One region of the Salimicrobium salexigens genome, then DNA from elsewhere that is predicted to be linked to it. Evidence: a T-box and tRNA genes for the amino acid it is inferred to sense, from the RefSeq annotation. Region 1 holds a T-box; the other holds one or more tRNA genes.
What was found. A T-box is a leader RNA that pairs with one kind of tRNA and senses whether it is charged. The one in region 1 lies ahead of BW931_RS02735 (valine--tRNA ligase), so its partner is inferred to be a tRNA-Val.

Region 1 (16,627 bases):
ACGGCTGGTCCACGTCCACAAGGAAGAAATAATTGCCGAGACCCGTCTTCATAGGGCGTGACTCGATCTTCGACAGGTTCATCTTTCTCCAGGCAAAAGCAGCGAGAACCTGATGAAGTGCTCCAACGTAGTCCTGAGGGAGAGTAACCATTACGGTAGTTTTGTGTTTTTTCACAGGCTGATCTTTCACTTTCAACGTTTTCGGCTCTTTTTGCACTACGGCGAACCTGGTGTGATTGTTGTCATAATCATGAATGTTACCTTCCAGGATGTTCAGCCCGTTCATTTCGGCAGCCAGATGGTTACCGATAGCCGCTGCGTGCACACCTTTTTCCCTGACGATTTCGGCTGCCCGCCCCGTAGAAGCAGTATAATGGATTGCCGCTTCCGGATAATGTTTGTGTAAATACTGATGGCACTGGGCAATCGCATGACTGTGAGAATGAATTTCGGTTATGTCATGATCGTCATAATCCGGATGCGTCAGCAGGTGCTGGCGTATAGGAACAGTAAGCTCTGCTATGATCGCCTGGTTCACCTGATGAATCAAATAATCGATTGTAAGATGAACGGATCCTTCGATCGCATTTTCGAGCGGGACGACCCCCGTATCGATTTCTCCTGCTTCCACTGCATCGAGACAGGCAGGGATGGTATCAAAGCTTACAAACTCCCCGCCGTCGAACAAAGAATCCACCGCCATTTTCGTAAAAGTACCCTTTGGTCCCAGATACCCTATCTTTTGCGTCTCCATTCTATCACCCCTCCATTGTTAAGCACCGGAACTTAAAACTTCCACATTATCGACGAAGGAAAGTCCCTGCATATCCTGCATCAGACTGTTCATCTCCTCCGTCATTCCTGCCGTATTAAGCGACAGAGTAACGTTCGCTTTTCCCTGGATAGGAATCGTCTGGTGTATCGTGAGTACGTTGCATCCGAACCCGGCAGCTACTGCAAGCAGGTTCGAAAGACTCCCCTTCTGATCTTCCAGGTGAAAAAACAGTGTAACGATCTGTTCTTTTACCATCGTCTGGAATGGGTAAACAGCATCCTTGTATTTATAATAAGCGCTTCGTGATAAATCGACATCGCGGACAGCTTCGTATATGGACTCAGCTTTTCCGCGCTCGAGCATGGCTTTCACATCAAGTGTTTTTTTCATCGCTTCCGGAAGTATATCACTTCGTACCAGATAAAATTTCTCGCTGTAATCTGCCATGACTTCACCCCCGTTAACCGTCTACAAATTCAAATTCAAATTCAAGCAGGCGAATCGTATCACCGTGTTCGGCACCTTTCTTCCGGAGGGCCTCATCCACACCCATGCTGCGCATCTGCTGTGCGAACCGGTTGACAGCCTGATCGTGATCGAAGTTCGTCCGGCGGAAAAGCGACTCTATCTTCTCTCCGTAAAGTACGTAAGCCCCATCATCATCTCTCGTAATATGAAAGGCAGGTGCTTCTTTTTCGTATTTATACAGAACTCTGTTTTCCGTAGTAACTTCCTCTTTCACTTCTTTAGGGATACGGTCGAGTTCATCCGCCACTGCGTAAAGGATTTCGTCCAATCCGCTTCTGGTAATCGCAGAAAGAGGATAGATCCGCAAGTCTTCCTTTTCGGTTTCGGCACGGAATTTTTCCAGATTTTCTTCCGAACCGGGCAAGTCCATTTTATTGGCAATCACTATCTGAGGCCTGTCTTTAAGACTTTCATCATAGGAGGCGAGTTCGTGATTGATAGCTACGTAATCTTCATAAGGATCACGCGCTTCCATCCCCGACATATCTATAACGTGCAGTATTACTCTGGTCCGCTCGATGTGCCTGAGGAACTGATGTCCCAGTCCTACACCTTCGTGCGCCCCTTCGATAAGACCCGGAAGATCGGCCATAACGAAACTGCGTCCATCCTTCGTTTCCACTACACCAAGATTAGGATTCAGGGTAGTGAAGTGATAGTCAGCCACTTTCGGCTTCGCGGCAGTAACAGTGGAAAGGAACGTTGATTTCCCTACGCTTGGAAAACCTACCAGCCCGACATCCGCCAGCAGTTTCAGCTCTAACTGGACGTCGAGTTCCACTCCGAGCGTACCATTCTCGGAAATTTCCGGCGCACGGTTTCTGGCAGTCGCAAATTTGGCATTTCCACGGCCGCCACGTCCTGCTGCAGCAATCACTGCCCGCTGCTTGTGCTCGAGTAAATCTGCTATCAGTTCGCCGGTAGCCGCATTTCGGACGGTAGTGCCCGGAGGTACCGGAACTACAAGATCATCAGCATTTTTCCCGTGTTTCTTCTGATTCATACCGTTTTCGCCGCGTCGAGCCTTGAAGTGACGCTGATAACGAAAGTCCATGAGCGTGTTTAAACCCTCATCCACTTCGAAAACCACGTCTCCGCCCCGGCCGCCGTCTCCGCCTGCAGGACCGCCTCTCGGAACATATTTTTCTCTGCGGTAGGCGACAAGGCCGTTGCCCCCATCTCCCGCTTTTACATATATTTTCACCTGATCGACAAACATATATTTTTCACCTCTTCAATTCAGTCTTTCGCCTATCCCCTTAAGGATACTTTCTTATCAAAACAAACGCTTATCCACAATACCTTCGCAGTATGGAAGCACCTTTCTCCCTGTCCGGGTCGATAAATCAACCTCAGCTTCCGATACGAGAACGGGGCCTGTTCAACCGGCCCCCCCAAACACTTCTCGAAGCAGTTCTTGAGCATGTTTCGTTCGGAAATTGAACTTGATTCACCCATTACCGTGACAGTGAAGAAAACGGCTTTCTTCATCTGCACATTTAAATATTATTAAGAATTATAGCAGAATCAACCTTATGATTCTATGATTCTATGGGGTACAGATACCGGTCGCTGTTCATTACTGATAAAGAAAAAACCACGTCCATGCAAAAAGCACGGCGTGGCTTCATCTTCTTATAGCAATTTACGCTTCTTGTGCTGCAGGGTATACGCTGACTTTTTTACGATCGCGACCGTAACGTTCGAATTTTACAACCCCGTCTGCTTTAGCGAAAAGTGTGTCATCGCCACCGATACCCACGTTTGTACCCGGGTAAATTTTAGTGCCGCGTTGACGGTAAAGAATGGAACCGCTCGTTACTGACTGGCCGTCAGCACGCTTAGCTCCAAGACGCTTACTCTCGGAGTCGCGTCCGTTTTTAGAGCTTCCCTGACCTTTTTTCTGGGAGAAAAATTGCAGATCTAGACGTAGCATGAATTCCACCTCCTTCAGTTTATGATTGTAATATATTGAGAATAATCCTGTTCGATAGTTCTCAGGGAAATAAGCAGCCCCTCCAGGAGGGTCAAAGCTTTTTCCTCTTCTTTATCTTTCCCGGTAAGAATGACTTTAAGGTAGCCACCTTCACCGCCCTGGACTATTTCCGGTTCGCAGCCTGCCACTTCCATCAATGCATTGGCTGCACCGAAAGAAACAGCCGATACTGCAGCACATACAAGATCATGTCCATAAGGACCGCTCTCTGCATGACCGGAAATTTCAAATCCAAGAATACGCTGATCCGCGGAAAGAATTTTTGCTGTAATCATATCTTCAACCCTTACGCGTCGATTTTGTCGATAACGACTTTTGTATAAGGCTGACGATGACCCTGTTTACGCTTGTAGTTCTTCTTCGGCTTGTATTTGAACACGGTAATCTTTTTCTGACGACCATGCTTGGCTACTTTAGCCGTTACGGAAGCACCATCTACAAATGGAGCGCCTACTTTGGAGTTGTCTCCACCGACGAACAATACTTTGTCGAAAGTTACGGACTCACCATCGGCAGCGTCCAGTTTCTCAACGTAGACTTCCTGGCCCTCTTCTACTTTGACCTGTTTTCCACCAGTTTCAATAATTGCGTACATACGTGCACCTCCTCATTAAACTAAGACTCGCCATCCAGGTACCACATTCATGGTTTATGACCTGTCCTGAGCGGTTGTAGCAGTGAAGTGCTACAAGATTAACAAACTAATGTTATCACAACCGGAAACCCCATGTCAATCAATCATCTGAACGACGGCTACTGCTATTACAGGCTCTCTGTAAAGCCCGCAGTAAATTTTACTAAACCGGAAGTATAAAAGCAATGAAAAACGAAAGAAATTACATCCGGAACATTGAAAATCCGTGGCCCCGATCCTCACCCTTATCCATTAAGAATACTCCCGCCATTTCACGAGCACGTTCTTGAGAATCAGGTAAAGAAGCAGGAAGACTATCAGATTAACGAGTAGCGCGGGGCCGAGTCGTTGAAGTATAAACTGCAGAAAATTCCCCTCCGCGACCTCAAGTGCAGAGTAGAACACGTACAAAAGAGTATCTGCGAACGAAACACCCGCAAGAACAAGCAGCGTTACGACCGGGAAATTGGTGTGGAAAAGTTTATTCAGCCCGTGTACGGTATAAACCACTACTGCGTAGACGAGCATATGTACTCCGATTATACCGGTATAGGCTACATCCATAAACAACCCCGCCCCCAGGGCGTACCAGAGCGTCCGGTACGTATCATTGGAATCGTAGAAAAGACTCATAAGAAGAAGGAAGACAAGAGTCCACTGCGGGGTCATAACAGTCTCGCCTCTTATAAGGGAGCCGGAAAAAAGATTGACGACCGTTCCTTCCAGAACGATAAACAGCAGAATAAGGATTGAAAGTTTAACAGTTTTCATGAGTTTTCTTCCTGACTCTCTTTATCGTTCTGATCGGAACGTCTGGCAATAATTACCTGGTTGATCTCATAAAGATCAGCTGCAGGCTCAATATAAGCGGTTTTCGTCAATCCATATTCATCATTCTTCACTTCATCCACCGTGCCGATTTGAAGTCTGCTCGGGAAGACACCGCCAAGGCCGGTGGAGATGACTTTCTCCCCTTTTTTCAGTTTCACGTCAAGGTTTATGCCACCGAGCAGGAGTCGTCCTGACTCTTCATCATAACCCTCTACAAGACCGAACACATTATCTCCATTTTTCTTCACTACCCAGGAAGAGATTTTGTTCGACGTATCGAACCCGCTCAACAATTTCACGGTTGAGTGAAAAGCAGCTGTAGATTGTACTTTTCCGATAAGACCTTCCTTCGTGATTACGGCCATATCTTTCTCGACTCCATGCTTGGAACCACGATTGATCGTAACCTGCTCAAACCATCTTTCCGGACTTCTCGCGATGACGCTTGCCTGAACCGGTGAATATTTCTCAAGACCTTCCGCCCGTTCCATTGTTCCCCGAAGCTCTTCGATTTCTTCTTCCAATTCCTGATTCTCTACAATCAGTCCTTCGTACTCTGCAAGTCTTTCTTTCAGCACTTCGTTCTGTTCGTATACCCGGAGCACATCCTGGAACGTTTCAATGGAGTTATCCACCCACTCCACCGGTGTGTGGATTATGGACTGCAGCACTCCTGTGGTATCGAGTATAAACCTCTCGGGGGCCGAAATATTTTCCCTTTCCCTTATAGAAAAGCCGATCAGTGTTACAAAAATAATAAATGCTACAAGTACCAGTATGAGTATTTTTCTTCTAAAAAATGAAGGCATGGGCTCTCATTCCTAATCTCTTAGACTTTGGTCTGCGACGTTCGGACGGGATTTGAAATGTTTCATATAGTCCAGGGAATGTCCGGTGCCTATAGCTACACAATCCAGAGGCTCATCAGCTATGAAGACGGGCAATCCCGTTTCTTCGCTGAGCACTCTGTCAAACCCTTTGAGCAGGGCACCGCCTCCGGTAAGGACGATTCCCCGTTCCATTATGTCGGCAGCCAGTTCCGGGGGAGTTTTCTCGAGCGTAGCCCGCACGGCTTCACCGATGGAAGAAATCGTTCCGGAGAGCGCCTCCGAAATTTCTTCCGGATACACGGAAATGGTTCTCGGGAAGCCGGTCAGCAGATCTCTGCCTCTGATCTCCATCCCTTCTGTCTCTCCAAGGTTCATAGCTGCACCGATAGTGAATTTAATTTCCTCGGCCGTTCGCTCTCCCACCATCAGGTTATGAGTTTTGCGGATGTAATTTGTGATTGCTGCATCCATTTCATCCCCGGCGATTCTTATGGACTGGCTGGTTACTATACCACCCAGAGAAATAACCGCAACCTCCGTCGTTCCTCCGCCTATGTCGACGATCATACTGCCGGTAGGATCCCACACCGGCAGGCCTGCACCGATGGCTGCCGCAAAAGGTTCTTCGATTGTAAAAGCCTCTTTTGCGCCCGCCTGCTTTGTCGCATCGATGACAGCACGTTCTTCCACCGAAGTGATTCCATAAGGAACACATATTATTACATTGGGCTTGCCCGCAAACGACGAACCGTTTTTCAAAGACTTCTGCATATAATACTTCACCATCTCTGTGGTCGTTTCGTAATCTGCGATCACCCCGTCCCTCATCGGTCGTATAACTTTTATATTTTCAGGGGTCCGGCCTATCATGACGTACGCTTCCTGCCCGACCGCTTCTATAGTGCCGGTCCTTATATTTCTAGCTACTACGGAAGGTTCACGCATCACTACTCCTTTGTCTTTCATAAAAACGAGAGTATTAGCCGTGCCGAGATCAATACCTATATCTTTGGAAAGTCCAAAAAAACCCAATACTATCTTCCTTTCTGTAACACCATGGATAAGAACAAGCGCCAGATGTAAGGGAACCTTACATTATGGCGCTTCTCGTTTCACGCTTATTTAATTATAAGAGAAATCGAATAAAATAGATAGAGGTTGGCGGTTATAGATAGCCTTTTTCTTTTAAAGAAATAAACGTGCCATCTCCTATTATTAAGTGATCAAGCATTTCTATTCCGATGATTTTACCACACTCAGCTATCCGTTTGGTTACCTGTATATCTTCTCTTGAAGGTGCAGGATCGCCGGAGGGGTGGTTGTGTACGCATACAATAGAAGCAGCCGATCTCTTCACCGCTTCTTTGAATACCTCCCGCGGGTGAACTATGGAGCTGTTGAGGCTCCCGACGAATACCGTTCGCCTGGCCAGGACGCGGTTTTTGACATCGAGAAAAAGGGCTACGAAATGTTCCTGTTTTAAATGTTTCATTTCTTCCATTACATATTCTGCTCCATCTTCCGGACTCCGGATCAGATAACCTTCCTCCCTTTTTTCACGGTACACTCTTTTCCCCAACTCGATAGCTGCGATGACCTGCATCGCTTTCGCAGCCCCAATGCCCCTGATAGCCGTCAGATCTTCCACAGTCGCTTCCCGGAGTCCGTCCACACCCTGCAGAGACACGAGAATTTCTCTTGAAAGACTTTCTATCGGCATCCCTTTTGTTCCTTTGGAAAGCAGCACAACCAGCAGTTCTCTTACTGTCAGTCTTTCTGCTCCGTACATAAGCATCTTTTCTCTTGACCCCTGTTCTCTCGTATGAATAACTTTTTCCAAATCAGTTCTCCTTTAGGACAATTCTTATCCGTGCACGGCTAAGTATCGTCATTATACCCGAGCGTGCACTTTCAGAAAAAGAACCGTAAATGAAATAAGCCGAAGCCTATTCCGGAAAAATTGAAAAAAGATCAGAGGAAATGACTATTATTTCACCGGCAGGCAGAGGATATACAAAACTTATCTACATTGAGCTTTTTATCAAGATTTATTTGAATACGACCAGCAACTTCCATGTATGTGGCTCAGAAATGTCCAAGGTACCATTCTATTAATGGTGTTCCGTAAAAGTTGGTCACACAGGCACCCGTCAGAATAAAAGGAGCAAACGGTACAGGCTGTCTGCCGGAAATCACTTTCGTTATAATCAGCAATCCGCCTGTAAGCGCTCCAAGTAAAGAGGACAACAGGAATATAAGGAAAAGTTTCTCCACGCCCATCATGAATCCGAGCAGACCGAATAATTTCATGTCGCCTCCGCCCATCCCCCCTCTGCTGAGGAGAATGATCCCGGCCGTAACACCTGCACCGACACCTCCACCTATTACCTGCGACCAGTATGAGACGGGAGGGTCTATGAGGAAATAAAGCATGCAGCAGAGAAAGAATGTAATCAGAACGGAGGAGGGAAGTATCATACTGGTTAAATCCGAAACGATGAAAATGTGCGTGAGAGCACCGAGTAAGAGGGAATAAATAAGAGAGGGAGTGAAACCGTGGTACAGGAAGGCGAAAGAGAAGTACACACCTGAGAAAAGCTCCATGGCAGGATACATCAGGGAAATATGAACCCGGCAGCCGCTGCATTTCCCCCGTAAAAATAGCCAGGACAACAGCGGTATCAATTCATACCAATGCAGATTTTTACAGCAATGCGGGCAGTAGGAACGTGAGTGCGCCAACAGCGACTTTGCGGGGGTACGCAATCCGACTACATTAAAAAATGATCCGAAAACCAGACCGAAAACGAAAAAGACAGCCGTCATGTATTCACCTTTCTTCCATCTGTATTCAGCATCCTGAGCATTTTTGAATGAATTTTCAAAAATTTCAAGCGCTATACCCAGTATAAGGAACCTTCCGTTACTCGTCCACTGTTATATGAATGAACCGGGGCAAGATTCATCTCCCACCCCGGTTCTTCCTTACGTATACATTTTCCTTACTTCCGATATAAAATAAAGCGAGCCGGTCCAGAGAATCACATCCCCGGCATCCGCCGAATTCAGTACACTCCGGTACGCCACTTCCGGATTCATAAAGTAGGGAAAGTCGCTATTCATATTAAGATAATCTTCTTTCTTCAATGATTTCGGAAAATCGAAAGAAACGGTGGCAATGGAAGCAGCTATTTTCTTCAGCATCCCGAGCATTTCTGCAGCCGGTTTCCCTTCAACGGCTCCGTATATAACATGCACGTTACTATCTTTGTACAGATTTTCCATCGTTTCCACCAGAGCTTCTGTTCCTTCGTAATTATGGGCACCATCGAGAAGCGTCAATGGGTTCCGGGAGATGATTTCCATTCTTCCGGGCCAGGTCATTTCTTTCAACGCTTTCCCGTAAAGAACGCGGCTTATTTTCCATCCGAACTCCTTCAACACTTCCATCGACGTAACGGCGAGAGCTGCATTTCTTTTCTGGTGCGCTCCGAGCATCGACAGCTCATACGTATCTTCATGCCGGAATCTATATATAAACTGCTGCTCCGCTTCTTTCTGCCCAACAGAGAAATCCTTTTCCAGTTCATATAAAGGTGCATGCAGCTTCCGTGAGGTTTCTTTAATTACTTTTTTCGCCTCCTGATGCCTCACTCCGCTGATTACAGGGACGTGACTTTTAACGATTCCTGCTTTCTGAGCGGCAATTTCCCCGTAACTGTGCCCAAGTATATCCTGATGATCCAAGCCGATATTCGTAATCACAGACAGAAGAGGGGCTACAATGTTCGTCGAATCGTAAAGCCCTCCGAGACCTGTTTCAATAATAGCTATGTCGACATTTTTTTCCTGAAAGTATAAAAAGCTCATAATCGTTATAACTTCGAACTCTGTAGGTTCCCCTCCCGGCAAAGAGGCCGCCTCTTCCACAAGCGGTTTCACTTTATATATAAGACGGATCAGTTCCTCATCGTCGATCGCTTCTTCGTTCAGACTTATTCTTTCATTAAAATGAGTGATATAGGGAGAAGTGAACGTACCTACGGAATACCCCTGTTCCATTAATAGATATTTCAAAAACGATGTCGTCGATCCTTTCCCGTTTGTTCCTGCTATGTGGACGACCGGCACGGCTTTCTCAGGGTGCCCCAGTTTCTCAGCCAGCCATTCCATCCTTTCCAGTCCGGGCTTGATTTTGAACTTGCTCCGTCCATGGATCCATTCCAGTGCTTCTTCTTTATTCATTTTTACACCTCACCTGCAACCGTGTAACTTTTCATGAAAAAAGGCACCTGCCTGGCGGTGCCCTTTTCCCTTCTAAGCTTTAAGTTCTTCGATACGCGCTTCCACTTTGGCACGCTTATCCAGATAGTCCGCTTCTTTTTCTTTCTCGGCTTCCACTACGTGAGCCGGAGCTTTGGAAACGAATTTCTCGTTGGCCAGCTTCCCTTGCACACGTTTCACTTCTTCTTCCCACTTTTTCCGTTCTTTCTCGAGACGGGCAATTTCGTCCTCTATATTCATCAGGCCTTCGAGAGGAAGGTAAAGAGAGGCGCCTGTAACGACAGCAGACATTGCCTTACCGGGAGCTTCGACTTCAGTATCGATTGTAAGCTCGCTCGGATTACAGAATTTCTCCAGATAATCGCGGTTCATTTCAAGCTCTCCGACGACTTCCCGGCTCTCCGCCTGAATAAGCAATTTTATCTGTTTCGACATTGGAGTGTCCACTTCCGCGCGAATGTTACGCACAGCCCGGATGATGGATACGAGCCTCTCCATTTCTGTAACAGCCTGACGATTATTTAATGATTCATCAGCCTGCGGCCATTCACTCACCGTGATGGAAGGTCCTTCATGAGGAAGGTGCTGCCAGATCTCTTCCGTAATAAAAGGCATGAATGGATGGAGCATGCGCATAATACGGTCAAGTGTATAGGCCAGGACCGAACGGGTGGTGTGGATCCGCTCTTCATTCTCACTGTAGAGAGGTAGTTTGGCCATTTCGATATACCAGTCGCAGAAATCATCCCAGATAAAGTTGTAAAGATGACGCCCTGCTTCACCGAAATCGTACCCGTCCACGTTTTTCGTCACCTTTTCGATGGTTTCGTTGAGTCTGGTCAAAATCCATTCGTCCGCAACTGTCCTGTTTTTCGTAATATCGATGTCCTCTACGCACAAGTCACCCATATTCATCAGTGCAAAGCGTGAAGCGTTCCATATTTTATTCGCAAAGTTCCAGGTGGACTCCACTTTTTCCCAGGTGAAACGCATATCCTGTCCCGGGGAAGAGCTGGTGGAAAGGAGGTAACGGAGTGAATCCGCTCCATACTTATCAATAACATCCATCGGGTCCACGCCGTTTCCGAGAGATTTACTCATTTTACGTCCTTCTCCGTCACGGACCAGACCGTGGATAAGGACATCTTCAAACGGACGGCGGTCCGTGAACTCGATCGACTGGAAAATCATGCGGCTGACCCAGAAGAAAATGATGTCATAACCGGTTACGAGGGCATTCGTAGGGAAATAGCGCTTAAAGTCCTCGCTCTCTTCATCCGGCCAGCCCATAGTGGAAAAAGGCCACAACGCAGAAGAAAACCATGTATCAAGGACATCCGCGTCCTGCTCCCATTCTCCTTCATTCTCCGGAGCTTCTTTCCCTACATAAATTTCCCCGGTCTCTTTATGGTACCATGCGGGAATCCGGTGTCCCCACCACAGCTGACGGGAAATACACCAGTCTCTGATATTCTCCATCCAGTTCAGATACGTTTTTTCAAACCGCTCCGGTACGAAGTTGACTTTATCCTCCGTTTTTTGCTGTGCCACTGCGGCTTCTGCGAGCGGTCCCATGTCGACGAACCACTGTGTGGATAAATAAGGTTCCACGACAGCACCGCTCCGCTCGGAGTGACCGACCGAATGCATATGCTCTTCAATTTCAGTCAACACACCCTGCTCCTGCAGATCTTTCACCAGCTGTTTCCGGCAGTCGAACCGGTCCATCCCTTCATAGACTCCGGCATTTTCGTTCATCGTCCCGTCTTCATTCATAACCAGAACGCGTTCGAGGTTATGACGGTTGCCGATTTCAAAATCATTCGGATCGTGGGCAGGGGTGATCTTAACAGCTCCGGAACCGAACTCTCTGTCTACATAATCGTCAGCGACAATCTCCAGTTCCCTTCCGATGATCGGTAGGATCGCTTTCTTCCCGATAAGGTGCACGTACCGCTCATCTTCAGGGTGTACAGCGATAGCCGTATCGCCAAGCATCGTTTCCGGTCGTGTCGTAGCAATGGAAATCGATCCCTCTTTGTCCTTCAACGGATAGCTCATGTGATAGAAAGCTCCCAGCACCTCTTTATATTCAACCTCTATATCGGACAAAGCCGTCTGGGTGGCAGGATCCCAGTTGATGATATACTCTCCCCTGTAAATCAGATCCTTTTCATAGAGACGTACAAACACTTCCTTCACCGCATCCGAAAGTCCGCTGTCCAGGGTGAAACGCTCACGGGAGTAATCGAGACCAAGTCCCATCTTTTCCCACTGGGACCGGATAAAATCAGCATACTCCCCCTTCCATTCCCAGGACTTCTCGAGAAACTTTTCCCGGCCGAGATCGTAGCGGGAAGTACCCTGTTCTTTCAGTTTCGCTTCCACTTTTGCCTGGGTGGCTATTCCGGCGTGGTCCATTCCGGGCAGCCATAAAACATCATAGCCCTGCATTCTTTTCACCCGGGTGATAATATCCTGCAGCGTCGTGTCCCAGGCGTGCCCAAGGTGTAATTTACCGGTAACGTTCGGCGGTGGAATTACGACTGTATACGGTTCCTTTTCCCCCGTTCCTTCCGCTTCGAAGTATTTTCCTTCGAGCCAGAACTGATAGCGGTCTTTCTCCACTTCCGTCGGGTCATATTTAGTCGACATTTCAATATCTTTCATTATTCATCCTCCTCTTGTCCATACAAAAGACCCTTTCCTCCAGCTAAGGACGAAAGGGTCTTTTCCGTGGTACCACCTTAATTTACAGATATATTCTGTACACTTCGTTCGGATATAACGGTCCGCGTCCGGCTTTTCCTACTGAATCAAGTTCAGAAAAGCTGCTAATAGAGCTACCTTCTGTCTACAGTGGTTTAGAAAACTTTCAGCGTTTGTTTTCCTCTCTTAAAACGTATAAGACGTACTCTTCTCCATCATGGCAATTTCTTTATCCTTTTTCTCTTTTAATTGTATAGAACAGCTTCCATGCCGTCAACGAAAATATCCATGGACCGGGCCGACTTCTGATTCACATCCACTCTGCTACAATAAACGGGGCAGCCTCCACAGAGACTGCCCCGATCAAATGATTATAATGTTTTGAATACCTTTTTCACTGCGCTGATCGTCTTCTCAATGTCCTCGTCCGTGTGGGCCGCTGATAAAAAGAGGCCTTCGAACTGGGAAGGAGGAAGGAAAATACCTTCTTCGATCATCCCGCGGTAATACTTCGCAAAACGTTCCGTATCGGAATTACCCGCTGTTTCAAAATTAGTGACAGCGTTATCGTTGAAAAATACTCCAACCATAGAACCGGCACGGTTGATGGCAAGCGGTATATCGTTTTCGTCCGCCGCCTCACGGAAACCTTCGACCAGACGATCCACTTTCTGTTCGATCGTTCCGTAGGCCTCTTCAGTCATTTGACGAAGTGTCTCATAACCGGCCGTCATCGCAAGCGGGTTACCGGAGAGCGTACCTGCCTGATATACTTTTCCGACAGGAGCTATCGTTTCCATGATTTCACGTTTACCTCCATAAGCCCCGACCGGCAGGCCGCCGCCGATCACTTTTCCGAGACAGGTCATATCCGGTGTTACACCGAAGTGTCCCTGAGCACTATTATAACCTACGCGGAAACCGCTCATGACTTCGTCGAAGATAAGCACTGTTCCATGCTCCTCCGTAATTTCACGCAGCCCCTGGAGGAAACCATTCTCCGGCGGTACGACTCCCATATTGCCGGACACAGGTTCCACGATTACAGCGGCAAGTTCGTCCCCGTACTGTTCGAATGCATAACGCACGCTTTCAAGATCGTTGTACGGAACGGTAATCGTATTTTCGGCTACGGATTTAGGAACTCCGGGGGAATCAGGAAGGCCGAGAGTCGCTACCCCCGAACCCGCCTTAATCAATAAGGAATCTCCGTGACCATGGTAGTTCCCTTCGAATTTAAGTATTTTATCTCTACCCGTATAACCTCTCGCCGCTCGCAGAGCACTCATCGTAGCTTCTGTGCCGGAGTTGACCATACGCATCATCTCAATGGAAGGTACCCGGTCGATGACCAGCTCTGCAAGCTTGTTCTCAATAACCGTGGGAGTACCGAAACTGGTACCTTTCGCAACCATCTTCTGCAGTTCGTTCACTACCCGCTCGTTGGCGTGGCCGAGAATCAGAGGGCCCCAGCTGAGTACATAATCGATATATTCATTACCATCAATATCGGTAATTTTAGACCCTTTCCCTTCTTCCATGAACAGGGCGTCCATGTTCACGGAATTAAAGGCACGTACAGGAGAGTTGACCCCTCCCGGCATTATCTCTTTCGCTGTTTTGAATTCAGAAATAGAGTTATCAAACTTTTTCATTATGACACCTTCCTTCACTTATTCTTTCAGCCATCTTGCCATATCTTTGGCGTGATACGTTACGATAAGATCGGCTCCGGCCCGTTTCATGGATAAGAGCTTCTCCGTTACGATAGCTTTCTCATCAACCCATCCCTGGCTTGCAGCTGCTTTGATCATGGAATATTCTCCGCTCACATTATATGCAACAAGTGGAACATCCGTCTCTTCTCTCGTATCTCTCAGTATATCCATATAGCTGAGGGCAGGTTTTATAATGAGAAAATCGGCTCCTTCTTCAAGATCCGACTTGACTTCCCGTTTTGCTTCCAGCCGGTTCGCAGGGTCCATCTGATACGTATCCCTGTCCCCGAACTGCGGCGTGCTGTGGGCAGCATCCCGGAAAGGGCCGTAGAAAGCAGAAGAGTACTTAACTGCGTATGACATAATCGGTGTTTGAGGGAAGCCGGACTCATCCAGAGCTTTCCTGATATACGTCACGAAACCGTCCATCATGTTAGAAGGCGCGATAATGTCTGCTCCCGCTTCAGCCTGAGTCACCGCCGTTTTAGCAAGAAGTTCAAGAGAGGTATCATTCTCGATCACTCCGCCGTTCACGACTCCACAGTGTCCGTGATCGGTATACTGACAAAGACAGGTGTCTGCGACTACTGTCAGCTGTGGAGCATAGTCTTTAATGAAGCGTATCGATTTCTGGACGATGCCATCATCGTTATAGGCTTCTTTCCCGTAAGGATCCTTCACCTCCGGGACTCCGAAAATGATGACGGAAGTAAGTCCAAGCTCTATAATTTCGTCGAGCTCTTTCTTCAGGTTGTTAAAGGCGACCTGATAAACCCCGGGCATGGACCCTACATCGTTATTTTCCGTCGCCCCTTCAACAACAAATAAGGGAAATATAAAATCTTCAGGATGCAGGTGGGTCTCCCGCACCATCGACCGAAGAGAAGCCGACTGTCTCAATCTTCTATGTCTTTTAAATTCATTAGCCATCCGTTTCATCCTTTCTCGTTAAAATATTTCTCCATCTTTTCAATAAGCGCTTCCGCTGTGAAAGTCGCAGGGCTTTGTATATTTGTAAATCCGGCGTCCGCGGCCTGTCTTTCTGTAGTAGGACCGATGCAGAAACAAGGAAGATCAAGTGCCCTGTTGCAAAGCGTTCCCGAAAGCTCACAAAATGCTTCTACAGCGGAAGGACTGAAAAAAGTAAGAGCATCCCAGCTTTCGTTTCTCAGCCTGTCCTGTAACTCTGCTGCTTTCTCTTCTAATATTAACGTATCATACGCAGTCATCGAATCAAAAGAAATGTGATGCTCCTTGAGCCCTTCCCGTACCGTTTCCCTCGAAAGGTTGCCCCGTACATATAGCACCCGCTCATCACTTTCGAGCATCGGCACCCATTCTTTCACTAAAAACTCCGCAGAATAAGAGGAAGGAAGAAAGGAAACGGTTCTTCCTTCCTCTTCGAGCGCCAATTTCGTCTTTGGGCCCACCGCCGCGTATTTGAGTCCTTCCGGGGTTGATTCCAGATATTTCCTGATCAACTCGTTAAAAAACCATACACCGTTTGTACTCGTGATGAGAACCCAGTCGTAGGCATCCAGATTCTCGAGAAGGCGGACATTTTCTTCACTATCCCTTTTAGCAAAAGAAAGCAGAGGGACAGCAGTCACACCGGCCCCTCTGCTTTCAAGACGTTCCTTTAACGTATCGGCCTGATGCCTGGCCCTTGTAATCAGGACTTCTTTTCCCGAAAGAGAAGACATTACTGCTCAAACTCCTCTTTCGCGTCTTCGATAATTTTTGCAGCACCGCGGTCTCTCAGAAGATCTGCAGCCTCTTTACCTACAGCTACAGGATCGGTACCGGTTACGATTTCGTGAAGGATCGTCTCTCCATCAGGTGTCCCCACCAGCGCAGAGAGTGTATACTTATCCCCTTCGCGATATGCATACCCTCCGATCGGTACCTGACAGCCGCCGTCCAGATCATGAAGGAATTTACGTTCGGCACTGACGGTCGCTGCCGTGTATTCGTGATTTAATTTGGCCAGAAGTTCTCTCAATTCATCGTCATCATCACGACACTGGATCGCAAGCGCCCCCTGTCCGATTGCAGGTACACAAACTTCCGGGTCAAGGAATTCAGTGACGACTTCTTCTGTCCAGCCCATCCGTTTAAGACCGGCAGCAGCAAGAACAATTGCGTCAAATTCTTCTTCTCTCAACTTTCTGAGACGGGTGCCGATGTTACCACGGATCCACTTCACTTCCACATCCGGTCTCACCGCCTTTATCTGAGCAGATCGACGAAGACTGCTCGTACCAACTATCGCTCCTTCCGGAAGATCTTTCAGAGTCGTATTGTCCTTCGACACGAAAGCGT
Region 2 (16,627 bases), on a different contig from region 1:
TTTCCGTAGTCATCCATTATGCGGAGACGTGCGGCTGCGACGGGCTGATCGTCTTCATAACCAACGAAATGCACAGACACTTCATCAAGACCATCATGCTCTTCTTCTTCTGTAACATTCTGCTCTTCAATAAACACTTTTCTCCGTACGGAGTAGGCATCTTTTCTTTCCTCTTCTGTAGATACTGTCTTTATTTCCATAATTTCTATTCCCCTTTCAGGCGGAACGTTTCATACACACTCCACGATTCGTTATCGAGCTGGTAGAGCAGTTGAAAACGGTCTAACCGGTCGGTAAGATCGAACTTGGACATCCGCAGACTTTCATATATGTCGGAGAATTCATCGTCCGACAGACTCTGTGCAATAGTGATATGCGGTACGAAAGTATGTTCTCTTTCTCCTTCAAGAGCACCTTCATGCATTTCTTCACTCAGTCTGTGGAGATCTTCGTTAGGCTCTATCTTTAAATACAGCACGTTTGCTGCCGGCTTAAAGGAACCTACCTTCTTCACTTCTATATCGATCGGCCTCGTTTTTTTTGCAATCTCATCCAGCGCAGGGATAATGGTTCTCTCGATTTCTTCATCGTCCGATTCAAAAGGATATTTCAAAGTGATGTGAGGCGGTACGAGAGCATAATGAGAGTCGTACCTTTTTCTGTAAGAGTTTGCCTCATCCTGGACTTTTTTAGACGGAAAAATAGCTATACCATATTTCATCTTGCGTCCCTCCTGTTCATTTTCCGATTATAGTAACAAGTCCCCTTTTGAAGTCTTTCTGCCAGGACCCCCATGTGTGGTCCCCTCCTTCAATTTCGTGGAACGTGTAATCGAACGGTTTTCTTTCAAGGTATTTATTCAGTTCGCGGTTCGGATTGAGAAAATCCTTTACTTCGCCTTCTGTGGTAGTTACTTCTGTCTCTTTAGTACCAATCGTATGATAAATCGACAGCGGTGTGAAGTCGCTTGCTTTCTTAGCTTCTTCCAGTACCGTCTCATTCACGAACGGGCTCTGCATTATAATGTTGGAAAAAGTATAAGGATAACGGCATCCGATCATGAAAGCCAGAGAACCTGCGAGGGAATCACCGATCAGTGTACGACAGCTGGCCATACAATGACTCGGATACGTCTGATCCAGGAAAAGAACAACTTCGTTTACAATAAAATCTATATAATTCTGCTGTCTTTTCCCTTCCGGATGGTATTTATCCTGCCTGTCGAATTTATCTTCATAATGGATCCCCACAAAGATAGTCGGAGAAATCTGTTTGGACTCATGAAGTTCATCGCTCAGGGTAGCTGCCCTTCCCATCTGAAAATAATCGTCCCCATCCTGCATGATACAGAACTGATATTTGTACAGTTCGGAAAAATTCTCCGGTAAATATACTTTCAGTTTCATTTCTTCTTTTAAATACTCACTGTTTATCGTATGTTCTTCGAATGTGCCTTTCCTTTTCACATGAACACCCCTGCATCGTTTAATCATCCATAGATTTTACCCTTACGTTGAAGTTTCAAACATTTACTTTTATTTTATCATAGTTAAGCTTTCGAATCTTTATTTAAAAAACGTTTGACATATATAGAGTACACATAGTATATTATTACATGTCTTACTTACATATTCAAAACACGGGCCGTTAGTTCAGCGGGAGAACGCTTGGTCGACAACCAAGAGGTCGCTGGTTCGATCCCAGCACGGCCCACTACTGAAAGTCTTTTTCTTCCTTAGGGAGAGAAAGACTTTTTTTGTTGAGGAAAACCATTACGGAAGTATTTTTTTTTATCATATAAAGATTTCTCATGTACAATTATTATTATCTGCATAAGAAATCGATAGAGGTGAAATTATGTCACATACTGAAGAAAAATATTACATCGGCATCGGTGCTTCCGCAGGAGGCCTCGAATCTCTCGAACGCTTTTTCAAAACCATGCCCAACGATACAGGTCTCACTTTCATTATCATCCAGCATCTTTCCCCCGACTTCGAAAGCCACATGGATGACCTTTTACGCCGCTATACGAGTATGAATATCCATGTAGCCGAAGACATGATGGCGACGGAGCCGAACTCCGTCTACCTTATCCCGCCCCGTAAAAATCTCTCCATTTATCATGGCACTCTCCATTTAAGTGAACAAACCGAACGAAAACACCTGAATCTTCCGATAGACCTGTTTTTTAAATCACTGGCTGAAGACCAGGGTAGAAACAGCATCGGGGTCATACTCTCCGGTACCGGAAGCGATGGTACTCTCGGGGTTCGTGCCCTGAAAGATGCCGACGGAATGGTGATAGCGGAGGACGAGACTACTGCCAAATTTGACGGGATGCCACGAAGTGCGATTTCCACCGGTCTCATCGACTACATTCTCCCTCCGGATGACATGGCTGAAGAGATAATCAATTACGTTACTCATCCGGCAGACCCCGTTAACAGGTCTTTACAAACCTCCGACGGAAAAAGTATGTTGTCGCGGATAAACAGAATTATGAGAAGTCACTCAAAAATAGATTTCGATAACTATAAAGAGACGACGATGATCCGCAGGATTAACAGAAGAGTGAAGCTGAACCGGCTTCAAACACTTGAAGAATACGCGGAACATCTCTCTAATTCGGAAAAGGAAAGAAATATACTCCAACAGGAATTGTTTATAGGCGTCACCGGTTTCTTCCGGGATAAAGAGGCTTTTGACAGTCTTACCGAAAATGTCCTCCCCAAACTCGATTATAACAAGGAGGCTCTCCGGATCTGGTCCGCCGGGTGTTCCACCGGCGAAGAAGTTTATTCGCTTGCTATACTTCTATGTGAATACATGGAAAAAAACAATCTGCAGACCGGTCTGAAAATTTTCGCAACAGACATAGATGACAAAGCACTTGAAACCGCCGGTAACGGTGTCTACCCGGAGAGCCTGATGGCGGATGTCCCTCCTGAACTTGTAGCCAAATATTTTATAAAGGAAGAAGAAGGATACCGCATAGCTAATTCCATAAGAAAAATGGTCGTTTTTGCGAAACATAACCTTGTGAATGATCCTCCTTTTTCCCGGCTTGATCTTCTCGTATGCAGAAATTTGTTCATTTATCTTAAAAGTGAAACACAGCAGTATATTTTGAATAAATTTTATTACTCGTTATTAAAAAATGGATACTTATTCCTCGGTACCAGTGAAACTCTCGGAGATTTAACGAAGGCTTACCGGTCCATAGATAACAAATGGAAAATTTACAAACCTCGGGAGGATTACCGGCCCGACCATCCTTCGGGAATATCTCTGTACAGTGACAAAGGCCCGGAAATTGAGAAAAACACCCAGCCTGCAAAGTCTGTGGCCCAGAACGTAAATCTTGAAAATGTATTACAAAAAGCTGTATCCAGTATCTCTCCCCCTTCCATAATTATCGACGGTAACGATCAGATTATTCACGTTGTTAATGACATGTCGGATTATTTGCGACCTCAGCCGGGCAAGTTTTCAAATAATTTCAATACCAACATGTCCCGGGAACTTTCGTTATTTGTAAACAATATCCTTCGCAGACTGAAAGCAGAGCGTACTCACGTCCGGTTGAATAATATCATGAACGGAGCAGGAGAGGAGACTTCTCTCTCCCTGAGCGGCCACATCATCGAAATGAAGTATCAATTCTTCTACTTCATCAGTTTTATTGAAGCTACTGAGGTGAAAGTAAAAAATAGTGAGGAAGTGGATGTGTCGGATCAAATGAAAGAGCGGGTCCGATATCTGGAATCCGAACTCCAGCTTGCCAGAGAGGGTCTGCAGGCAACAGTGGAAGAACTGGAGACATCCAACGAAGAATTACAGACATCCAACGAAGAACTGACCGCTTCCAATGAAGAATTGCAAAGCACGAACGAAGAACTCCAATCCGTGAATGAAGAAATCTATACAGTCAATAACGAGTACCAGGAAAAAATCGAGGAACTGAAAAAAGCCAATAACGACCTGAACAACCTTTTGAATAATACAGAGATAGGAGCGCTCTATCTCGATGAAATGCTCTGTATAAGAAGAATCACCCCACTTATGAAGGAGGTTTCAAACGTACGTGATGAGGATATAGGCAGACCAATATCCCATATTTCGGTCATGTCCGAGTACCCCGAAGTTGTGGATGACGTGTACGAAGTGCTGGATTCTCTTATAAAGAAGGAAAAAGAGATAGAAGATAATAAAGGCAGGCACTGGTTCGTCCGCATCCGTCCTTACCGGACAGAATATAACTCCGTAAACGGAATTATCGTCACACTCGTAGAAATCACGAATTTGAAAAAGGAACGGTCAAAAGTGATGGAAACGAAGGAGAAATTTGAGCAGGTCCTTGAAATCAGCAATATGGGATGGTGGGAATTCAATGGCCGTGCCGATCATTTCGACGTCTCCCCTTCCTTTTTACAGAACTGCGGTTATGGAAAGGAAGATTTTCCTACGACGCTCAACGAAGTCAGCCGATATTTTAAGACAAATGATATAAAAGTAGCTTTTGAAAAAATGCTTTCGGGGAAGAAGAAGAGTATCAACCTGTTCGCTTCTTATCAGTGTGAAGATGGAAGTTTCATCCCTGTCCATTTTTTGGGGAGAGTCCTCGAGAAAGATCACGATGAAGACCCGCTCCGTATCGGCGGTACTATCATAGATATTTCCAACTACATGAAGCAAGGAGACTAAACTTATGGAACGTATGGAAGAAATAATCGAACAAATTCTTCAGGGGAACAATATTGAAGACTACAAAAACGAAACAAAAGAGGAAATTCTTTCTACACTGTCGGTCTACCATGAAGAACTCCGTTTTCAGAACGAAGAGTTGAAACGGACAAATCATGAGTTGGTACTGGTAAAAGAAAATTATGAATCTTTGTTTTATGAAGCCCCTATTTCTTACCTGACTGTAGATGGTTCCTTTTCCATTACGGACTGCAACAGGAAAGCTTCCTCTCTCTTTGAAAACGAGGATCTGACAGGTTCAAAACTGTTTGAGTGGATCAGCGAAGATAGCCAGGATGCTTTTTATTTCCATACGAAACAACTCGAACATCAGAAGGATATACAGCCGATAGATATTACTCTGGACATAAACGGAAAAGAAAAACATGTGCATATGGAAAGTAACGTGATTAATAAAGGTGAGTATAGAATCGCCTGTATCGATCAGACAGAAAACGTCAATTACCAGAAACACATTGAACACCTTTCCATCCATGATGAAATGACAGGACTGTACAATCGTCGTTACTTCGAGAAAAAAGTTCAGGAAATGGATACATCCCAAAATTTCCCACTTGGATTTATACTGGGAGATATCAACGGTTTGAAACTTATCAATGATGCCTTCGGTCACCCCGAAGGGGACAACGTTGTAAAAAAAGTTTCCGAAGCGCTTTCGGAAAACACCAGAACGAATGATGAAGTATTCCGCATCGGAGGGGATGAATTCGCTATTATTCTCCCGAACACGTCCGAAAAAGAAGTGAAGGAAATACGTGCCCAGTTAGTGAAATCCTGTGTAATTGAAGGCGATAATAAATTATACATCACTACTTCTTTCGGTTCCTCTGTCAAAAAAATGGCCTTCCAGTCCACCGAGGAAGTTCTTCAATATGCAGAGAACCGGATGTATAGAAATAAACTGTTCCAGCGAAACAGCCATCGGACCAGCTATATCAACAGTATGATGGCCAGTCTTTTCGAAAAAGTCCCGCGTGAAGAAGCCCACTCCCAGCGTGTGAGCAGCCTGGCCGAAAAATTGGGTCAGGCTCTGGATCTTGATGAAACGAGACTATTGAACCTGAAGACGGCAGGAATGCTCCATGATATAGGGAAAATCACCATTGATCACTCTATTCTCAACAAGGATACTCCGCTAACTGCGGAAGAGAATGAACTCGTGCAGCGACATCCGGAAATTGGGCACCGGATATTGAATGCTTCCGAAGAGTTCGCGGATTTATCAATGATCGTACTCACCCACCATGAACATTATGACGGCCGTGGATATCCTCTTAACCTGGAAGGGGAAGACATTAAGTTAGAGGCCCGCATTATCCATATCTGCGAGGCGTATGATGCGATGGTCAGTGACCACCCTTATCACCCTGCTATTTCTAAAGAGGAAGCATTACAGGAGCTTAAAAAGTATTCCGGCAAGGAGTTCGACCCCAAACTTGTGGAACTGTTTATTGAAATCATGTCCTGAAGCTGAAACTTCAGGACATTTTTTCTGAAGAGGAGATCCATCGCTCCGTGTTTTTATGACGATAAAACCGTACATAACAATCCGGTGATGTCAGTGCTGACAAACATTGATTCTGTGTCTTTTCTTCCACCTTTTTGTCACATTATTCACAGGACCGACATTTTTTCGTGACAATTCATTCAACATACATGAACAATTTGTGAACTGTTGTCATATTCGTTGCGAAAGTCTGTATAAAGCCCCTATGATGGAAACACGCATTAACAGCAGTTAATTCAGAAAGGAGTCTGAACATGAAGAAACAGTGGCTATTTTCCGGTTTGCTTTTGTCTTTTTTACTTTTCCTGAGCGGATGCGAACCGTTAACTGTCTTTGATCCCATGGGACCACAGGCAGCACTATTAAAAGATATCATATGGATATCTATATGGACTATGCTATTCGTTGTTGTCGTGGTCTTCGTTATCTTAATATATATCCTGGTTAAATATCGCTCGACAAAAACACCATCTGACTACAGACCACCGATAGTGAAAGGGAACATCTGGGTGGAGATAACCACAATTGGTATTCCGGTATTGATCATCGTATTCCTTTCCTTCGTCTCTGTACAAAGCACATATGAAGCAGAAAGCGTGCCGAAACAGTTCAAAGATGAGGAGCCTATGGTAATTTATGCTGCTTCCTCCAACTGGAAATGGCATTTCAGTTATCCGGAAGAAGATATTGAGACTGTAAACTATCTTTTCCTTCCTACTGACCGCCCTGTAGAGTTCCGCTTATATTCTTTCGATGCCATTTCGAGTTTTTGGATTCCTCAATTGGCCGGTCAAAAATACGCTATGACAGGAATGATTACAACTCTGAATCTTGCCGCTACGGAAGAAGGAGAAATGCAGGGACGTAATGCCAACTTCTCCGGTGAAGGGTTCGCTGAACAGACCTTCAACGTGAGTGCTGTCTCCCAGAAAGAGTTCGATGAATGGGTGAAAGAAGTAAAAAATACTGCGGAACCTTTGGATGAAAAAACATTCAATAAACTGCTCGAACCCGGACATCTGGGCCAGAAAACCTTCAGCAGTACTCATCTTGATTTCAGCCCTCCTCCTGAGGAGCACGGGGAGATGAGCGAGGAAGAAATGAAGAAAGAAATGGAGCAAGAGCAGTCGGACCATTAAAAGAGAGGAGTCTTATGGATGGAGTTTTTTAAACAATTTGCCGTACCTAACCCAACTCCCACCATTTATTTATCTATGGTCGCAATCGGTCTTACACTGATTGCGGTCCTTGCCGGTATCACCTATTTCAAAAAGTGGGGATACTTGTGGAGTGAGTGGTTGACGACGGTTGACCATAAAAGAATAGGAATCATGTATTTGATTTCTGCACTGCTTATGCTTTTCAGGGGCGGAGTCGACGCGCTGATGATGCGTGCCCAAACTTCCATGCCCGGTAACGAACTATTAAGCGCAGCCGAATATAACGAAATATTCACCACCCACGGCGTTGTCATGATTTTCTTCATGGCCATGGCTTTTATTACAGCTTTAATGAACTTCGTCGTTCCTTTGCAAATCGGAGCGCGCGACGTTGCTTTCCCGAGACTGAACGCCCTCAGTTTCTGGTTGTATTTCATGGGAGCGATGCTTTTCAACCTGTCGTTCGTCATCGGGGGATCACCGAGCTCCGGTTGGACATCGTACTTCCCGCTCGCCGGTAACGAACTTTCCCCACACATCGGGACCAACTATTACATGATCGCGTTACAGATTGCCGGACTGGGTACGTTGATTACCGGTATTAACTTCATCGTTACGATTTTCAAAATGCGTGCCCCGGGCATGAAACTGATGAAAATGCCGCTTTTCACCTGGTCGGCGCTTATTACCAACCTGTTAATAACGTTTGCTTTCCCGGTACTGACAGTAGCTTTGGCTATGGGTACCATGGACCGTCTGTTCGGAACCCATTTCTTCACAATGGATAACGGAGGAATGGCGATGCTGTGGGCCAACTTCTTCTGGGTATGGGGTCACCCCGAAGTTTACATTCTGGTGCTCCCGGCTTTCGGTATATACAGTGAAGTTATTTCTACGTTCTCCAAACGGAACCTGTACGGCTATACATCCATGGTCGTCGCTATTGTCGTTATTTCGACCCTTGCTTTCCTCGTTTGGGTACACCACTTCTTTACGATGGGGCAGGGTGCTCTCGTAAACAGTATTTTCTCCATCACTACAATGGCCATCGCTATACCTACGGGTATTAAAATATTCAACTGGCTGTTCACGATGTGGAAAGGGAAAATTCAATTTACGGTGCCTATGTTGTATTCTCTCGGATTTATTCCGATATTTACAATCGGAGGTGTTACCGGGGTCATGCTCGGTATCGCCAGTGCCGACTATCAGTATCACAATACGATGTTCCTTGTGGCACACTTCCACATCGTAATCATCCCAGGGGTTGTATTTGCAATGCTTGCCGGGATGACGTATTGGTGGCCGAAGATGTTCGGTTTCATGCTGAACGAGAAGATAGGAAAATGGGCATTCTGGAACATTGCAATCGGTACCTGTCTCGCCTTCTTCCCTATGTTCATCTCAGGGCTCGATGGCCAGGCGCGTCGTATGTATACGTATTCCGAGGTTGCCGGTTTCGGAATCTGGAACCTTCTGTCGTTCTTCGGCGCTCTCGGTCTTGCAATGGGCTTTATACTGATTGTATTTAACGTATATTACAGTGCCCGCTATGCGACCCGTGATATCGGAGACGATCCATGGGATGCACGTACCCTTGAATGGGCTACCCGTACACCGGTGCCGGAATACAACTTTGCGGTTACCCCGCAAGTCGATTCACGCGAACCATTCTGGGACTCGAAATATGAAGGGAAAACGCTTTTCAAAGAGGAAATAAAAGACATCCATATGCCTAATAACAGTGGACAGCCATTCATTATGGCAGCTTTCTTCTTTGTTGCAGGGTTTGGTCTCGTCTTCAGTCTGTGGCCGGTCGTCTACGTTGCCGCTGCCGGTATAGCCGTCCTTCTCTTCATACGTTCCTTTGAACAGGACGACGGCCGTCATATTCATGAACAGGAAATAAGAGATACCGAAAACGATAAGAGAGGTGAGACGCGATGAGTACAGAGCACTCTACACCAATGGAATACAGCACGGAAACTAACGCTTTGAACATTATCGGTTTCTGGGTCTTTATAGGGGCTGAAATCGCGTTATTCGCTACCCTTTTCGCCACCTATTTCATTATGGAAGGTCGCATCGCAGATGGACCTTCCGGTGGCCAGCTTTTCGTCATCTCTACCTTAATGATTCAGACGTTCGTCCTTCTGACCAGCAGTTTTACGATAGGTCTCGGGGTCAATGCTATGCGTCTCGGCCGAAAAGGTGCTACGCTGACATTCCTGGCAATTACTCTTGTATTAGGGGCCGGGTTCGTCGGAGTTGAGATTTATGAATTTTACGAGTACGTACACGAAGGCCTGTCTCTTCAGACAAGTGCTTTTTCCGCCGGGTTGTTCACTCTTCTCGGTACGCACGGAGCCCACGTCTCCTTCGGTCTCTTCTGGGGAGCCGGGATCATCGTACAAATCGTCAAGCACGGGTTTACGCCACGTACAGCCAACAAAACATTCATCTTTTCCCTGTACTGGCACTTTCTGGACGTCGTTTGGATTTTCATTTTCAGCTTCGTCTACCTGAAAGGAATGATGTAATATGAGAGAACTATTTCCGGCTAAACAGCTTACAGGTTTCGTCGCTTCTCTCGCTTTAACAGTGATTGCCCTGCTCGTCTATTTTCTGGATATGAGTTTTACAGTTGGCATGGTAGTTCTTCTGCTTACTGCTTTTACACAGGCAGGACTTCAGCTTGTGGTATTTATGCACGCGGGAGAATCACCTGATTCAGATTCCATTTATTTGAACACTTACTATGGTATTTTCATCGCCCTGGCCATCGTGTTCGGTTCATTACTGGCTATGGTCTGGGGATATTAATTAATCTGAACCACAGACAGACGAGTGGAAAATCACGTGGAATAAAGAAACAGGCAGAGACAAACTCTGCCTGTTTCTTTCATTTAAGCAATTTATACATATAGTATTCATTTATGTATTCCCCTTCTATTTTCAGGGAATTCACTTTTTCACCTTCTATTTTGAAGCCCATTTGCCTGTATAAATGAATAGCAGCAGCGTTGTGTGTAAGTACGGTCAGCTCAAGCCGGGTCACTCCCCGCTCTCTGGCCCAGCGAAAGCCTCTTCGCAGGAGCTGCTTACCTGTTCCTTTGCCTCTTTGACTTTCCTTTACTCCAAGAGCTATGTATGCACAATGACGGGCCCTTTCCAGTGCACTACCTCGAAGCATAATAAAGCCCGTGATTTCTTCATTCTCTTCACTTATAAACAAATCTGTCGAACGGTCTTCATTAACATTCCGGATCATTTCTTCCTGTTCCTTCACACTTATCTCTCTTTCCCCGGGTGCATACAGCATATTTCCCGATTCATCTAGTTCTTTACTTAATTCAAGAAATTCCAGGGCGTCCCCTGTCTCCAGTAATCTGCATTCCGTATCCATAGCTCTGCTCCTCCATTGATCTATTCCAATTTCCATAACAAAGCCCTAATTCCAAAAAAATTAGGGCATTCTTCATTTCATTTTATTGATTGAATCGCCGGTTTTCTTTTTTGTAACGGACCGTTAATTCTTCGGATAGTGACAGGAACAATCCCATCATAAAAATGAAGACTGAACCCATTACGAGACCAACTCCGATCATAGTCAACGTGCGGTCTCCAAGTCCCATTATACTTAACAAAAATGTCACAGTACCCATAATGAGAAGAGTTGCTCCGACGTATTGCACAGTGTTTAAAGTTTTAGAGTTCATTTCCATCACCTCTTACTACTATTATTACCCTTGTTCACAAATTTGTCAAACATTTTGTTAACGCTTTCATTGACATTTCCCGGGTAATATTAAATTAATATGGTCATGGAACTCGTATCGTGCCATCCTTTTATTTCAAAGAAAAAAACAGTCGGTAATCTTTTAAAAAGGAAGTAACCTCTCCATTTCTCATAAGTCCATTAGCAAAAGCTGTAACCGCCGTCCGGTATAACAGCCAGGCTGAAACATGCTGCGTTTCCACTCCATAAGTCCGGCACATGCCGGCTACCAATTCTTCATGCGACACTTCTCCGTGCTTCCGTATCCATTCCTTCATATACTCAGTTAATTTTTCGTAATAATCCAGGTTGGTCCGCACTGTCTTTTTAAAATCCTGTTCAAATACGCCATGGCCCGGTACGGCTCCAAGCACTTTAAGATCCAATAATTTGTGAAGAGAGGCTTCGTGGAACGAGCTGTCAGTAATGTAAGGTATTTTATGTTTATGAATGTACTCAGGACCGAAATAGCTGTCAGCGGCGAATAATATGTTATCTATTACCAGCCCGCCCTGGTTGTAACTGTGGCCGGGAAATGTAATCATTCGTGCTTCCACTTCCCCGATTTGCACTGTTCCTTCTTCAACTACCCGGTCAATTTTCACCGGAGGTCCTTCCAGAAATTTATTCCGCGTCTCAGGGAGAGGGTCATTACCGGAGGATAGATATAAAGGTTCAATTGTCGGATTCTCCATAATTGCTGCTTCAAATTTCGGAGCGATAGTGATCACCCCGTACTTCTTCCGTAAAAATGCCGCTCCCCCGTAATGGTCCGCGTGTGCATGAGTAAGAAAAAGGTGGGTAAGCGGGAACTCATTCTCTCTCAGGTATCGAACTGCTTTTTTTACAGTCGAGTCATCGATTCCCGTATCAATCAAAAGACCCGTATCGCCGCTTTGTACGTAGCCGATATTTACAACACCATCAAAATAATTTACATGTTCCGTCAGTTTCCTGAATTCCATATATCTTCTCCCCTTTCCAGCTATACTATACGGATTCGCTGAAAAAGGAACCTTTTCCTGTTACCCGTGAGTAAATTTTTTCCTGAGTATGAAGAGGTAAAGATGAGTTTCTGCTATGAGTTTTATGAACCGTCGAAGGCGCGTATAGCAACCCGCTGATCTGATGGTATTCCAGCCTGTCCTCTTCTCTCGTCTGCCTGCGTTCCTTCACTTTCTGATCAAGGACAATTTTCCAGGCTTTTTCTATTCCCCGCGGAGCTTGCTGTCGTTCCGTGATGCGCTGATGGTAATCCTGATACTGATACTGATAATGGTTAACAGGTAAGATATAGCCCATCATTCTCCCTCCTCTTTCTTATCTCTATACCCCCTTTTTTGATATAATACGCAAAAAACGAACCGGTACTGCGTACAGTAGCGATTCGTTTATGTTACATATCCCGATTCGTGTATTCCGGCCAGACATTCCAGGGATACTGATCCGGTGGCATAGATTCGAATGTCATATCCTCTTTTTTCACAGGGTGAGAAAGTACGAGCCTGTGAGACCAGAGAGCAATCTGCTGACCCGGGTGATTGACTTTCCCTCCGTATTTCTGATCTCCATAGATCGGTGCTCCCTGGTGGGCGAGCTGGACTCTTATCTGATGGGGACGACCGGTATAAAGATCTATTTCCAGGAGACTCATCCCGGATTCTTCCTGCTTTACTTCATATTCAAGTTCCGCTTCTTTCCCGCGTCTATGATCCTTACCTACGACATAGACCTCATTCTTCTTCCGGTCTTTGACGAGGTAGTCTTTCAGCCGGGCCTTCGGTGAATCCATACTCCCTCTCGAGATCGCCAAATAATATTTCTCCATAGCATTTCTTCTGATCTGATCCGAGAGACGGGAGGCAGCTTTGGAAGTTTTCGCGAAGACCATCACTCCGCCTACCGGACGATCCAGGCGATGTACGAGCCCCAGATAAACGTTCCCGGGTTTATTGTATCTTTCTTTGATATCATTTTTTAGAATGCTCAGCAGATCTTCATCCCCGCTCGCATCTTCCTGCACCGGCACATTCATCGGTTTCTCCACGACAAGCAAGTGATTATCTTCATATAAAATAGGAATGTTAATACTTCCCTCTCCTTTCTTCATTCAATTTTTTTATGGATCTCGGGCACTTTTGAAAAAGTTTCCGAAGCTTTCGCAACGTGCTCTTCCCATAAGGCCGGCACCACGAAGTGCCTGCCCTGGGCGTTATTCAGAATAGCTGCATCGATCGTCGCCAGTCCCTGTTTTCTGTAAAGCCACGTATCTTTTTTCTCGAACGCCTGGAGACGTGCACGTTTTAACGTCACAGTTTCTCTGCTGACTTTCCGATACTGAAGGTTTAAATAAGTTTCATCAAATGAGATACCTGAGGTCCGCCAGCGGATCACTCCCCACCCCGGGAATAACACAAGGGCTGCGACGGGGAGGAGCACCCATGCGGGTACTGTCAATGAAACGACGATAACTGACGTTAACGACACGAGTAGACTTCCCCATATATAATAGGGAAGACTCCTTAGCGGTGGTCTTTTCATCCCAGGGTTGTCCCGATAGTACTCCGGAAGGTATTTATTAAGGAAATCGGGCACGTCGTTCTTTTTTAATAACGGAAGCAGGTAAACCGTACTCCCCTCCATTTTTCCCCCATTCACGCCTCCGGCTACCTCTACATACACATAACAAAGACCGAGCAGTTGTCTGATGATATTCTCTTTTACGATAACTGCCTGAATTCTGTTAACAGGAATCGTGCGCTGCCGCTTCTCGATAAGTCCGTATCTCATGTACAGTTCCGTTTCATATCTTGTAATCGTGAAATTCGCATACTTGACCATCGTCCAGAGAATACCCGCTCCCCATACGATGAGGACCGATATAAGAACAAGGAAGATAAGAAACTGTACAGCTAATGAAAACAGCCATCTGGTGGCATCTTCATACATCTGTTCCGGAATAATCTGATTGGCCTGGGAAAACAGAAGCCAAAGCAGACCAAAAATAATTATCGCATTATCGGAAGTTGCTCCGGTAAGCGCCAGTCTGGAATAGCTCATCACTTCTTCCGGATATACTTTTTCATAATCTTCTTCTGTTCTTTCCCCTTTATGTTTCAGATTTCCCGAAACCCGCTCCCCTTCTTCAAACGTGACCGCAGCAAGGGAAGCATCTACGTTCTCGTCGCTTCCAGCGGTTTCGATCTGCACTTTCGTCAAACCGAAAATCCGGTGCAGAAGGGTTTGAGTAAGATCTATCGACTGTATTCTGTGTTTGGAAATACGGCGTTCCCTGCGTACAAAGATCCCCTGCTTAATCTGTAATTCTTCTCCTGTAACCACATAAGAGAACCTGAACCATTTCACAATAGAGAAAACAAGCAGAATTACAAGCAGTAACCCGACACCTGCGAATTCGTACCACGAAGCACCGCTGTTGAAAATGATAAAAAGGACAGGCAGAAAACCGAGCGCTGCGTCTTTCAGAGAACGGAAGAACTGAAAAACGATGGAGGCAGGATGGAGACGTTTTTCATACATCATTTTCTTCCACCCTCGCAAGTTCCGAAATTCTGTCCCGCAACCCGGAAGCTTCCTCCTCGGTCAGCGCCGGTATTTCATGAGTCGTCGCTGCAGTCGATATCGTCACCGTAGCAAGAGAGAATTTCTTCAGGATCGGTCCCTGTTTCGTATCTACGTGCTGAACACGAAGCATAGGAACTAGCGTTCTTCTCCTGATAATGATGCCGTGCTGAATATAAACTTCCTGCTCAAAAACTTCATATCTCCAGCGCCGCCATCTTAGCCTGGGAATAAGAAATACAAAAAAAATTATGTCAATTATTAGCAGGGAGACTGCTATAGCGATGACCCACCAGGGCCATGATATGTATACAAAAGCTGCTATCGAACCGGCGAGAAGAGCAACGGGGATGATAAGATACAACACAGCCGTTAACCTCCAGGCACTGACAGCCGTTTCTTCAATGAGATTTGCGGGAGTCTGACGCATGCCCTCCCTCCTTTCCCCTTTATTATAACGAAACCATTGCTTAATTGCGAAGTCTTCCTTAATAGCTTCCTGATGTCCGGAAACTAAAAAAGATGCCCCTCCGGTTTTGAGAGAGGCATCACTATCTGTACACTTAAAAACCGATAATATTGAACCCTGAATCAACGTGGATAATTTCTCCTGTTACGCCGCGGGAAAGGTCACTAAGAAGATAATAAGCAGTATCTCCTACCTCTTCCTGCGTAACCGGACGACGAAGCGGCGCTCTTTCTTCTATTTCGGCAAGAATCGAATTGAAGTCTCCCACGCCTTTTGCACTGAGGGTACGGAGCGGTCCGGCCGAAATAGCATTTACACGGATATTGTCTTTACCAAGGTTGCTGGCAAGGTACCGCATATTAGCATCCAGACTCGCTTTTGCTACCCCCATCACGTTATAGTTCTGGACGACTTTCTCTCCACCGAGATAAGTCATAGTCAAAATGCTGCCGCCGTCTTTCATAAGTGGTTTGGCTGCACGGGCAACTGCCGTGAGTGAATAGGAACTTATATTCTGAGCTGTAAGAAATCCGTCCCGGCTCGTGTTCAGGAATTCTCCCTTAAGTTCTTCACGGTTCGCAAAAGCAATGCAGTGCGCCAGACCGTGTATGGTCCCCACGTCATTCTGGATCGATTCGAAAGTCTGAATGATCGATTCGTCATCCGTCACGTCACACTCGTAGAATAAAGGCTCCTGTCCCTCAAGTGACTCGGCGAGTTCACGGACCGACTTACCGAAACGTTCTCCTACGTAAGTGAAAATAAGTCTTGCTCCCGCTTCGTGAAGAGAACGGGCAATTCCCCACGCTATACTTCTCTTATTGGCCACACCCATTACAACATATGTACGGCCTTCTAATGAAAAATTCATCAAAACCCCTCCTTGAGGTTAGTATTTGTTGTTAGTACCTGCTCCTATTTTATTATACCTTTATCAAAAATACAATTATACCAGCAAATTCATGAATGCAGAAGCCATACCGAAATAAATCAGTATGGAAATCAAATCGTTTATCGTTGTTATGAAAGGACCGGAAGCTACTGCCGGATCGATATTAAGTCGATCCATAATCAGCGGAACGAAGGCTCCTGCAATAGTCGCTACGATTAAAGCGGACATGATCGATATACCTACGAGCAGACCGAGGAAAAAGTTTCCCTGCCACACATACACTACTAAGGTAATGATAACACCACAGACGACTCCTGTTATGAGACCGGTGGAAGCTTCTCTTAACATCATCCGCATTTTCCCCTGCTTCCTGATCTCTCCCGTCGCTATTCCGCGTATAGCGACCGCCAGCGCCTGAGTACCCGTATTTCCTGCCATACCGGCGATAAGAGGGATGAAAATAGCCAGGATA

Region 2: it encodes a tRNA-Val, which carries the amino acid that the T-box ahead of BW931_RS02735 (valine--tRNA ligase) is inferred to sense. The anticodon was not compared.

What each region holds. Positions count from the first base shown of each region.
Region 1 covers NZ_FTOK01000002.1:99,346-115,972, reverse strand. The annotation lists gene pheA (prephenate dehydratase) at 1-754, opposite strand, end outside; gene BW931_RS02790 (ACT domain-containing protein) at 773-1,222, opposite strand; gene obgE (GTPase ObgE) at 1,236-2,522, opposite strand; gene rpmA (50S ribosomal protein L27) at 2,949-3,239, opposite strand; gene BW931_RS02775 (ribosomal-processing cysteine protease Prp) at 3,254-3,574, opposite strand; gene rplU (50S ribosomal protein L21) at 3,586-3,894, opposite strand; ribosomal protein L21 leader region at 3,908-3,980, opposite strand; gene mreD (rod shape-determining protein MreD) at 4,186-4,704, opposite strand; gene mreC (rod shape-determining protein MreC) at 4,701-5,573, opposite strand; gene BW931_RS02755 (rod shape-determining protein) at 5,586-6,626, opposite strand; gene radC (RadC family protein) at 6,760-7,389, opposite strand; gene BW931_RS02745 (prepilin peptidase) at 7,680-8,420, opposite strand; gene BW931_RS02740 (bifunctional folylpolyglutamate synthase/dihydrofolate synthase) at 8,580-9,839, opposite strand; gene BW931_RS02735 (valine--tRNA ligase) at 9,912-12,548, opposite strand; T-box leader at 12,591-12,815, opposite strand; gene hemL (glutamate-1-semialdehyde 2,1-aminomutase) at 12,959-14,242, opposite strand; gene hemB (porphobilinogen synthase) at 14,261-15,235, opposite strand; gene BW931_RS02720 (uroporphyrinogen-III synthase) at 15,241-16,008, opposite strand; gene hemC (hydroxymethylbilane synthase) at 16,008-16,627, opposite strand, start outside.
Region 2 covers NZ_FTOK01000001.1:145,471-162,097, reverse strand. The annotation lists gene BW931_RS00880 (GNAT family N-acetyltransferase) at 1-200, opposite strand, end outside; gene BW931_RS00875 (YjcG family protein) at 206-721, opposite strand; gene BW931_RS00870 (alpha/beta hydrolase) at 738-1,466, opposite strand; tRNA gene BW931_RS00865 (tRNA-Val) at 1,642-1,713, shown strand; gene BW931_RS00860 (CheR family methyltransferase) at 1,858-4,707, shown strand; gene BW931_RS00855 (HD domain-containing phosphohydrolase) at 4,712-6,235, shown strand; gene qoxA (cytochrome aa3 quinol oxidase subunit II) at 6,529-7,413, shown strand; gene qoxB (cytochrome aa3 quinol oxidase subunit I) at 7,432-9,381, shown strand; gene qoxC (cytochrome aa3 quinol oxidase subunit III) at 9,378-9,974, shown strand; gene qoxD (cytochrome aa3 quinol oxidase subunit IV) at 9,976-10,257, shown strand; gene BW931_RS00830 (GNAT family N-acetyltransferase) at 10,337-10,840, opposite strand; gene BW931_RS00825 (hypothetical protein) at 10,923-11,153, opposite strand; gene BW931_RS00820 (MBL fold metallo-hydrolase) at 11,284-12,177, opposite strand; gene BW931_RS00815 (hypothetical protein) at 12,203-12,514, opposite strand; gene BW931_RS00810 (RluA family pseudouridine synthase) at 12,609-13,322, opposite strand; gene BW931_RS00805 (PH domain-containing protein) at 13,319-14,755, opposite strand; gene BW931_RS00800 (PH domain-containing protein) at 14,745-15,224, opposite strand; gene fabI (enoyl-ACP reductase FabI) at 15,358-16,134, opposite strand; gene mgtE (magnesium transporter) at 16,210-16,627, opposite strand, start outside.